One region of the Streptomyces sp. NPDC055966 genome, then DNA from elsewhere that is predicted to be linked to it. Evidence: riboswitches for the same ligand, from Rfam matches in the RefSeq annotation. Region 1 holds a riboswitch; the other holds the start of a gene.
The links. Region 1 has a riboswitch for magnesium ahead of ACFC8N_RS47695 (NRAMP family divalent metal transporter). Riboswitches for the same ligand answer to the same signal wherever they lie in the genome.
Positions count from the first base shown of each region.

Region 2: it holds a riboswitch for magnesium, as region 1 does, so the genes downstream of both, ACFC8N_RS31970 (magnesium transporter MgtE N-terminal domain-containing protein) here and ACFC8N_RS47695 (NRAMP family divalent metal transporter) in region 1, are expected to answer to the same signal.

Region 1 covers NZ_JBHJYK010000052.1:2,796-7,171, reverse strand. Annotated here, with positions in the region: gene ACFC8N_RS47705 (hypothetical protein) at 27-287, opposite strand; gene ACFC8N_RS47700 (hypothetical protein) at 275-619, opposite strand; gene ACFC8N_RS47695 (NRAMP family divalent metal transporter) at 698-2,335, opposite strand; M-box (ykoK) riboswitch at 2,643-2,816, opposite strand; gene ACFC8N_RS47690 (SAM-dependent methyltransferase) at 3,020-3,502, shown strand; gene ACFC8N_RS47685 (VOC family protein) at 3,496-3,885, opposite strand; gene ACFC8N_RS47680 (hypothetical protein) at 3,926-4,192, opposite strand; gene ACFC8N_RS47675 (hypothetical protein) at 4,315-4,376, opposite strand, start outside.
Region 2 covers NZ_JBHJYK010000017.1:172,112-176,487, forward strand. Annotated here, with positions in the region: gene ACFC8N_RS31965 (molybdopterin-dependent oxidoreductase) at 1-1,080, shown strand, start outside; M-box (ykoK) riboswitch at 1,174-1,345, shown strand; gene ACFC8N_RS31970 (magnesium transporter MgtE N-terminal domain-containing protein) at 1,667-3,013, shown strand; gene ACFC8N_RS31975 (divalent metal cation transporter) at 3,010-4,302, shown strand.

The DNA of each region.
Region 1 (4,376 bases):
TCCTTCCAGCAGCGGCGTGCGGGTTGCTAGTGGCAGGTGGCTTCGAGGTGGCGTCGGCCGTCGGAGCCGGTGACCGTGTGCCCGTGGGCATGCGGCCCGACGTGCTGGGCGTGCGCCAACGGCGTACGAGTGGCTGCCGGGCGGGGCAGCGCGCGGATGACGGTGCGGTCCGTGGGGCTGTCGGCGAGCTGGCGCAGGATGTGGGCGAACCAGGCGCGCACGGCGTCACGCTTGTGGGCCGGGGTGTGGCCGAGAAGCGGGATGGGGATCACGGTCAGGGCAGGCATGGGTAACTCACCTCCGGGAAGGGCGCGTTGCGGCGACGAGGAGTGAGGGAAGGTGCGAGGCGTTCGACGGCCGGCAGGGGCAGGCCGGCGAACCGGGCCAGCCAGCGGGGGTCGCGGCCCTGCCGGGCCAGCAGATGGACGAGGTGGACGCGCGGGTCGTAGACGGTGTGCCGGGATGCGAGTCCCGGGCAGGCGGCCGGGTCGTCCAGCAGGTAGGTGCGTTCCCGGCCGTCGGACAGAGGCAGCGGCAGTGACGGGGAGGCGCACCCCGCCGGAGCGAGGCGGCGGACGGCCGAGGCGGTCAGGTGGGTCAGGTGGCGCAGGACGTGCATGGCCGGTCCTCCCTTCCGAGGGGGAGTGGGTAGCCGTGCCGGGGCGGCGGCGCGGGTTCGGCCGCCGCCCCGGGAGGGTCAGTTGCCGAGTGCGACCTGGACGATCTTGATGACGACCAGGATCATCGCGATGAGCAGGTAGGTTCGCAGGGCGCCCATGCCGATCTTGCGGGCGGTGGACATGGCCGGCCGGGTCAGGGTCTCCAGCGGCGGCATCCGCCACTCGTCCTTGCCGGTCCGGTCGATCGGGTCCTCCTTGGTGCCCGTGCGCCGGCGGGTGAAGGCGTAGCCCGCGGCCAGCACCCCGACGACACCGCAGGCGGCCATGATGTCGAGGATCGCCCCGGAGGAGATGTCCGGGAACAGGACGGAGGCGGTCAGGACGATCGACAGGGCGACCAGGACCCCGACCACGGCCGAGGTGAACGCGTTGGTCTTCGGGCCGTTCACCCACGGGCCGAGCACGGCCTTGTCGTTGCAGAGCAGCAGCAGGAACACGCTTGCGGAGGGCAGCAGGACACCGGCCAGGGTCTGCACGCCCTCGGTCAGCAGGCCCAGCGGCGAGCCAGGGATCAGCACGATGGCGGCAGCGGCGGCGACCAGACCGGCGTAGACGGCGTAGAAACCCTTGGCTCCCTTCACTCCACGGTGAAGCGAGTGCTTGATGCCGAAGACGTCACCGATGGCGTAGGCGGTGGACAGGGAGACGGCGAAGGCGCCGATGATCGAGGCGTCCAGCAGCGCGATGGCGAACAGCACGCCGGCGAGCTTGCCGGCCTTGTGCTCCAGGCCGGTCGCGATGCCGCCGGCGTCGGTGAACTGGCCGAAGCCGTGCGTGCCCGCGAAGGTCGCGGCGGTGAAGCCCATCATCGCCGCCGCGCCGATCACCACCACCGCGATACCGATCCACAGGTCGGCCTTCTCGTACTTCATGAACCGCGGGGTGATCCGCTTGTCGATGACGTACGACTGCTGGAAGAACAGCTGCCAGGGGGCGACCGTGGTGCCGACAATGCCGATGATCAGCAGCATGACGGTGGAGAGCTGGCCGGTGCCGCCGGGCATGTTCGGCACCACGAAGTCCCGGGCCATCTGCGAGGCGTGCGGGTGGACCATGAGGTAGATCGGCACCAGCAGCAGCGAGGCCGCGCACAGGGCGATGGCGACCCGCTCGAACCGCTGGAAGGAGCCGGTGAACGCCGACGCGATGATGATCCCCGCGGCGAGGACCACGGAGACGGCCTTGGGCAGGCCCAGGTACCCGGAGGCCAGGGTGATGCCGATGAACTCGGTCACCAGGGTGAGCGCGTTGAGCAGGAACAGGTCGATCACGCTGAACGCGCCCCAGAACTTCCCGAACCGCTCCAGGATCAGGCGGGCGTGGCCGACGCCGGTGACGGCGCCCAGGCGCAGCACCATCTCCTGGTTGACGTACAGCACGGGAACGAGGAGCAGCAGCGTCCACAGCAGGTGGGTGCCGTAGTTCTGGCCGGCCTGGCCGTAGGTGGCGAAGGCGCCGGCGTCGTTGTCGCCGACCATGACGATCAGGCCGGGGCCGACTATCGCCAGGAGCGTCTTGAGCTTGGCGGACAGACCGGTGCGGGGTGCGGTGTCGTCGAGCCTGATGGTGCCGAGGGCGCCACGGATGTCGCCGACGTGCGCGTCGTCCAGGACCGCGGCGCGCGGGGCCTCGGACACGTTGGTCACGGTGGTCATGACATACCTCCCGAATCTCCCCAGAAGGGGGAGGTAGGGGGCACACGAAAGCCGTCCCCCCTGCGCGAGAGCGCAGGACGGCGGCCCGTCACGGCGCAGGGCCGTACGGGGCGCAGGACGCGGATGGGAATCCGCGCAGGGGAGAGGGTTACCGCGTGCCGGAAGAATGCGAGGACAAGCGGATCAGGGGCCGACTATGGCCCGGACTACTGCTACTGCAGTCCATGTCTCTCGCCTCCTTCCGGCCGGGGACGCGACCTGTGCGCGTCAGCAACGACTCGGCAAGGAGCAACCCAGCCCGAACGGCCGGTCACCCCAACTCGTCAGAGCTTTGGCACTCCACGGCGTAATCCCCCTGCGGGGGAAGCCACTTGGGGTCACCCCTTAGGTCGGGGAGACCTGTCCTGACCCTGGGCGTCTCTCGACGTCGTGGGGTCAGTGGCCTGTGTCCGTGAAGACGCCTCACCGAACGAGGTGCCCTTTTCAAACCTCCCTGAGTGTAGCCCCGTACTTGCACATGAACGCAAGTTCTTGGCGGAGTCTTGACCGGGGCTGGCCGCGCCTGTAATGGCGGTCACATGCCTCACGGGCCGCGCGCCGGCTCTGGACCGGTGATCGATACGGTGAGCCACCTGTGGGTCTACCTGCGCCCACTCCCGGACGCTTTCACGAAAGGCGCGACGCATGCCCGAGCACAGCACTCCCGCCGAGGTGGTCTCCGTCCCGGTGGGCCGGGTGATGGGTGGTCGGTCGGAGGTACGGGACGACGACTGGGGCAAGGAGACGGCGGTCATCCGCCTCGACGCCACCCGCTTCACCCCCGACGCGGTGGCCGGCCTGGACGCCTTCTCCCACCTGGAGGTCGTCTACCACTTCGACCGGATCCCGGTGGAGAAGATCGAAACCGGAGCCCGCCATCCCCGCGGCAACACCGACTGGCCCCGGGTCGGCATCTTCGCCCAGCGCGGCAAGAACCGCCCCAACCGGCTCGGTGTCTCCCGCTGCCGCCTGTTCAAGGTCGACGGACTCGATCTGCACGTCCAGGGCCTGGACGCGGTGGACGGCACTCCCATTCTCGACATCAAGCCCTACATGGCCGAGTTCGGCCCCCAGGGCCCGGTCGCCCAGCCGGAATGGGCCACCGCGCTCATGCGCGGGTACTACTGACCTGCCGGTTCCCTGCCGATGGGCTGGAGGAATTCGAGACGGTTGCCGACGGGATCCTGGCTGTGGAAACGGCGGTGGCTGGGGAGGGTGGTGTCGTCCCAGATCACCAGGGCGCCGAAGGCTTCGAGGCGGGCGGCGAGCGATTCGATGGCCTCGACACGCAGGCCGGGGTGCGCCTTTGCGGAGGCCCGGTAGGGGGTTTCGATGCCCAGGTGGAGCTGGACGTGCTGGTCGTCGTCGCTGAACCAGCAGCCTCCGCGGGCGGCGAGGCGGCCCGGCCTCGGAACTTCGACGAGGCCGAGCGCGTCGACGTAGAAGGCGCGCAGCAACTCCTCGCTGCCCGGCGGGGCGGCCAGCTGGATGTGGTCGATTGCGGTGATCATGCGGGACCTCCGGTCGGTGGTGTCGCTGATGTCGGTGATGTCAGTGGCGGGTCTGCCAGGTTGCTTCGAGGTGCCGGGCGACGCCTGGGTCTGACACCAAGTTCCAGTGGGCGTGCGGGCGTTGCCGGGTGGTGAAGGTCGTCGCCCGGCGGGCCATCGGGACGTCGAGCACGTGGAGCACGGGCTGCTCCAGGGAGCCGTCGGCGATGCGACGGACGATGCCGATGAGGCGAGCATGCACGGACCGCCAGGCGCCCTGTGAGCGGGCGCGGGGGCGGTGCAGGGGGTGGTGGGCGAATACGGACATAAGCGGTTGCCTCCGATGGGGTGTGCTCTCGGCGCGCTCTGTCGGTCGGCCGTCGGGCACGCATGGGCTGGCGGGCCCGGTGCGCCGGCCCAGGGGCATGGGTGGTGCAGAGGGCCTGTGCGTCAGGGCTGCGCTGCGAGGTCGGTGATGCGCTGCGCGGCGGTCAGTGGCAGACCGGTGAACT
Region 2 (4,376 bases), on a different contig from region 1:
CTCAGCCTGCCCGGCGCCGGCAAGGAGGTCCGGCGGTTCACCTTCGACACCCGCGACAGCGATGCCCCCCTCGTCTACGAGGCCGGGGACGCCCTGTCCGTACAGCCGGTCAACCGGCCGGAGCTGATGACCGAATGGCTCGCCGTCACCGGCGTCGACGCGGACACGGCCGTACAGGTCAAGCACGCCGGAGAGGTGCCGTTCGCCGAAGCCCTGCTCCGGCACCTGGACATCACCCGGGTCACCCCCGGCCTGCTGCGCTTCGCCGCCGACCGCACCCGCGACCCGCGTGAGCTGCGCAAGCTGCTCCGGCCCGACAACAAGGGCGAGTTGGCGCAGTGGTCCTGGGGGCGCCAGGCCGTCGACGTCGTCGCCGAGTTCGGCGTCCGGGCCGGGGCGCAGGAGTGGGCCGACGTGCTGGGGAGGCTGCAACCCCGGCTGTACTCCATATCGTCCAGCCCCCTGACCGACCCCCACCTGGTGTCCCTGACGGTCTCCGTGGTCCGGTACGAGAACCCGGACGGGCGTCCCCGTCAGGGTGTGTGCTCCCCGTTCCTCGCGGACGCCGAGCCCGGCACCCCCGTGCCGGTCCGGGTCCAGCGGGCACCGCACTTCCGCCCGCCCGCCGACCCCGCCACCCCGGCCGTGATGGTGGGCCCCGGCACGGGCGTCGCGCCCTTCATCGGCTTCCTGGAGGAGCGGCGGGCCCGCGGCCATCGCGCCCCCAACTGGCTGTTCTTCGGCGAGCAGCACCGGGCGACGGACTTCTACTACGAGCAGGAGCTGACCGGGTTCCTCGCCGAGGGCACGCTCACCCGCCTCGACACCGCCTTCTCGCGGGACCAGCGCGCCAAGGTCTACGTCCAGGACCGGATGCGCGAACACGGCCCGCTGTTGTGGTCCTGGCTCCAGGACGGCGCCCACTTCTACGTCTGCGGCGACGCCTCCCGCATGGCCAAGGACGTCGACCGGGTGCTGCGCGAGATCGCCGTCGCGCACGGCGGCCTGGCCGAGGCCGAGGCCGCCGCCTACGTGAAACAGCTGGGCGCCGACAAGCGGTATGTGCGGGATGTGTACTGACGCCGGTTTCCGTTCCGTAGTGTGCAGGTCAAGGGCCGGTCATGGGTGCGGAAGGAGGGTTGCGGCCCGCGTATCGTTGGTGCGGACAAACGAAAGGCACCTCGTTCGGTGAGGCGTCTTCACGGACACAGGCCACTGATCCCACCCGTCGAGAGACGCTCCGGATCAGGACAGGTCTCCCCGGCCCAAGGGGTGACCCCAAGTGGCTTCCCCGTACGGGGATCACGCCGTGGAGTGCCAAAGCTCTGACGAGAAGGGGTGTGCCGGGCCGAGCCGGCTCCGGCTGCCCTCCGCCACAGGACCGCGACACTCTCAGCGCGGCCGTGACCGGGAGGAGGCGACATGGACAGTAGTCCGGGCCATAGTCGGCCCTTCTTCGTGTTGTCCGCGCCGTCCTTCCGCGGCCCGCAGCTGCCTCTTCTTCCCTGACCCCCGACCGGTTCACCCGGCCGGCAGGCCGTGCGCCGGTATGCGCCCGGCGTGCCCGGTGCCCGGGTGCGGGGGAGTCGTGCGCTGCCACGGGCCGCCCGTAGCCCCGTCACACCGGGGCAAGGGGGTGTTCATCTTGGCTGCCCACACTCTGCTCATGTCCACCTCGGCCCGCCTGCGCGACCGCCGGGTCATCCTGGAGCGCCGTGCCACCACGTCCAAGGCGGTCCGTACCTCGCTGGTCTCCCTCGCGGGGCTGATCGGCGGACCGGCCACCAACCAGTCCGGCGACGAGGTCGGCCGCATCGTCGACGTCGTCGCCCGGCTCTACGGCACCGACTCCTACCCGCCGGTCACCGGGCTCATCCTGCGCATCGGCCGGCGCCACACCTTCGTGCCCGCCGACGCCCTCGGCAAGGTGCACGCCGGGCACGTACGGCTGCGCACCGCCCGCGTCGACCTGCGCGACTTCGTCCGCCGTCCCGGCGAGGCGCTGCTCGCCAAGGACGTGCTCGACCATCAGCTCGTCGACGTCGACGGCGTCCAGGTCACCCGCGCCGCCGACCTGTATCTCGCGCCCCTGGTCGACCAGGTCGTCCTCGTCGGTGTGGACGTCTCGCTGCCCACCCTGCTGCGCCGGCTCGGCCCGCGCCGCTGGCAGGCCCGCCCCACCCCGGAGCGGGTGCTGGACTGGCAGGCCATAGCCCCCTTCGCCGAGCAGGCCACCGAGGGTCCGCCCGAGGTCCGGCTGCGCGCCTCCCGGGCCGCCCTGCACCGGCTGCGCCCGGCCGACCTCGCCGACATCCTCGAAGACCTCGGCCGCGCCGAACGCCAGCAGCTGCTCGGCTGGCTGGAACCGGAGCAGGCCGCCGACGCGCTGGAGGAGATGGAACCCGCCGAGCTGCAGAACCTGCTGCGTGAGGCCCAGCCGGAACACGCCGCCCGCCTGGTCGACGAGATGGAGCCCGACGAGGCCACCGACGCCCTGCGCGACCTCACCCGCGAGGAGCGCGAGGCCCTGCTGACCCGGATGCCCAAGGACGAGGCGGCCGAACTGCGCCGGCTGCTCACGCACCGGGAGGGCACGGCGGGCGGTGCCATGACCACGCTGCTGATCACCGCCCGGCCGGACGAGACCGTCGCCGAGGTGCGCGGCCGGCTGGCCGAGCAGCACGAGCACCGGACCGAGATCGACGCGATCGCCGTGGTGGACGGCACGGACCGGCTGCTGTGCGACCTCCCGCTGTTCGACCTGGCGGTGGCCGAGGACACCACCCCCATAACCGACCTCGTCACCTGGCGAGCCCAGTTCGGCCCGCCGGACACCGTCCGCGCCGACACCTCCCTGGCCGAGGCCGCCGACCACCTGGTCGCGGCCCGCGCCTCCTCACTCCTGGTGGTCGACGACAGCGACCGCCCGCTCGGCCGGATCCTGGCCGACGACCTGCTCGACGCGATGCTGCCCGAACGCGGGCGGCTGCACTTCCGGAGGTTCCTGCAGTGACCCGCGACCTCGACACCGCCACCGCGGCACCGCAGGCCACAGCGCCCGCGCGCCGGACCGGCTGGCGGCGCATCACCATGATCGCGGCGGTTGCCGGACCCGGACTGGTCGCCGCGAACGCGGGCAACGACGCCGCCGGCATCGCCACCTACGCCTCGGCGGGCTCCCAGTTCACCTACGGCACCCTGTTCTTCATGGTGCTCGTCACCGTCGCGCTGGTGATGGTGCAGGAGATGGCCGTCCGCCTCGGCGCCTACACGGGCAAGGGCCTCGGCGCCCTGATCCGCGAGCAGTTCAGCCTCCGCCTGACCGCGCTCGCCGTCTTCTGCCTGCTGCTCGCCAACACCGGCCTGGTGGTGAGCGAGTTCGCCGGCATCGGCGCCGCCTTCGAACTCCTCGGCGTCCCCAAGTGGGCGGTCATCCCGCCGGCCGCGGTCCTGCTGTGGGCGCTGGTGCTGTTCGGCTCCTACCACTGGGCCGAACGCATCTTCCTGATCATGTCGCTGGCCTTCTTCGCCTACCCGGTCGCCATGATCCTCGGCCACCCCGACTGGGGCGCGGTCGGCCACCACCTCGTCGTGCCGCACATGGAGCCGAACAAGGCCTTCATCCTGCTGGCGGTCGCCCTGATCGGCACGACGGTCAGCCCGTACATGCAGTTCTACGCCGCCGCGGGCGTCGTCGACCGGGGCGCCAAGCCCGCGGACTACCCGCTGATCCGCGCTGACGCCATCCTGGGCGCCGTCTTCGCCTGCGTCATCAGCCTGACCATCATCATCGCCACCGCCTCCGCCATCGGCGGCACCGGCCCGCTGGACTCGGCCGCCCAGGCCGCCGAGGCACTCAAGCCGGTCGCGGGCCGCAACGCCGAGCTGCTGTTCGCGCTCGGTCTGCTCGGCGCCTCCGCCCTGGCCGGCGCCGTCGTCCCGCTGTCGGCGAGCTACGCCATAGGAGAGGCCGCCGGCGTGGAGCGCTCCGTCTCCCGCAGCTTCCGGGACGCCCCGCTCTTCCTCGGTCTGTTCACCGCCCAGATCGTGCTGGGCGCGGTGGTCGCGATGACCCCGGTCGACGTCATCCAGCTGCTGATCGGCACCCAGGTCCTCCAGGGACTGATCAGCCCGATCGTCCTGGTCTACCTCCTGGTGCTGACCAACCGCCGCTCGGTCCTCGGCCCGGCCGCCAACGGTCCGCGCTACCGCGTCGCCGCCACCGCCGTGGTCGTGGGCGTCGCCGCCATGTCGACGATCCTCCTCGTCCAGACGGTCCTGGGCTGGTTCGGTCTCGCCTGATCCACGCCGTTCACCCCGGCGTGCCGCACCCCGATGCCGGGCCGCGGGCCGCCGGGGACTACCGTCCCGTGGTG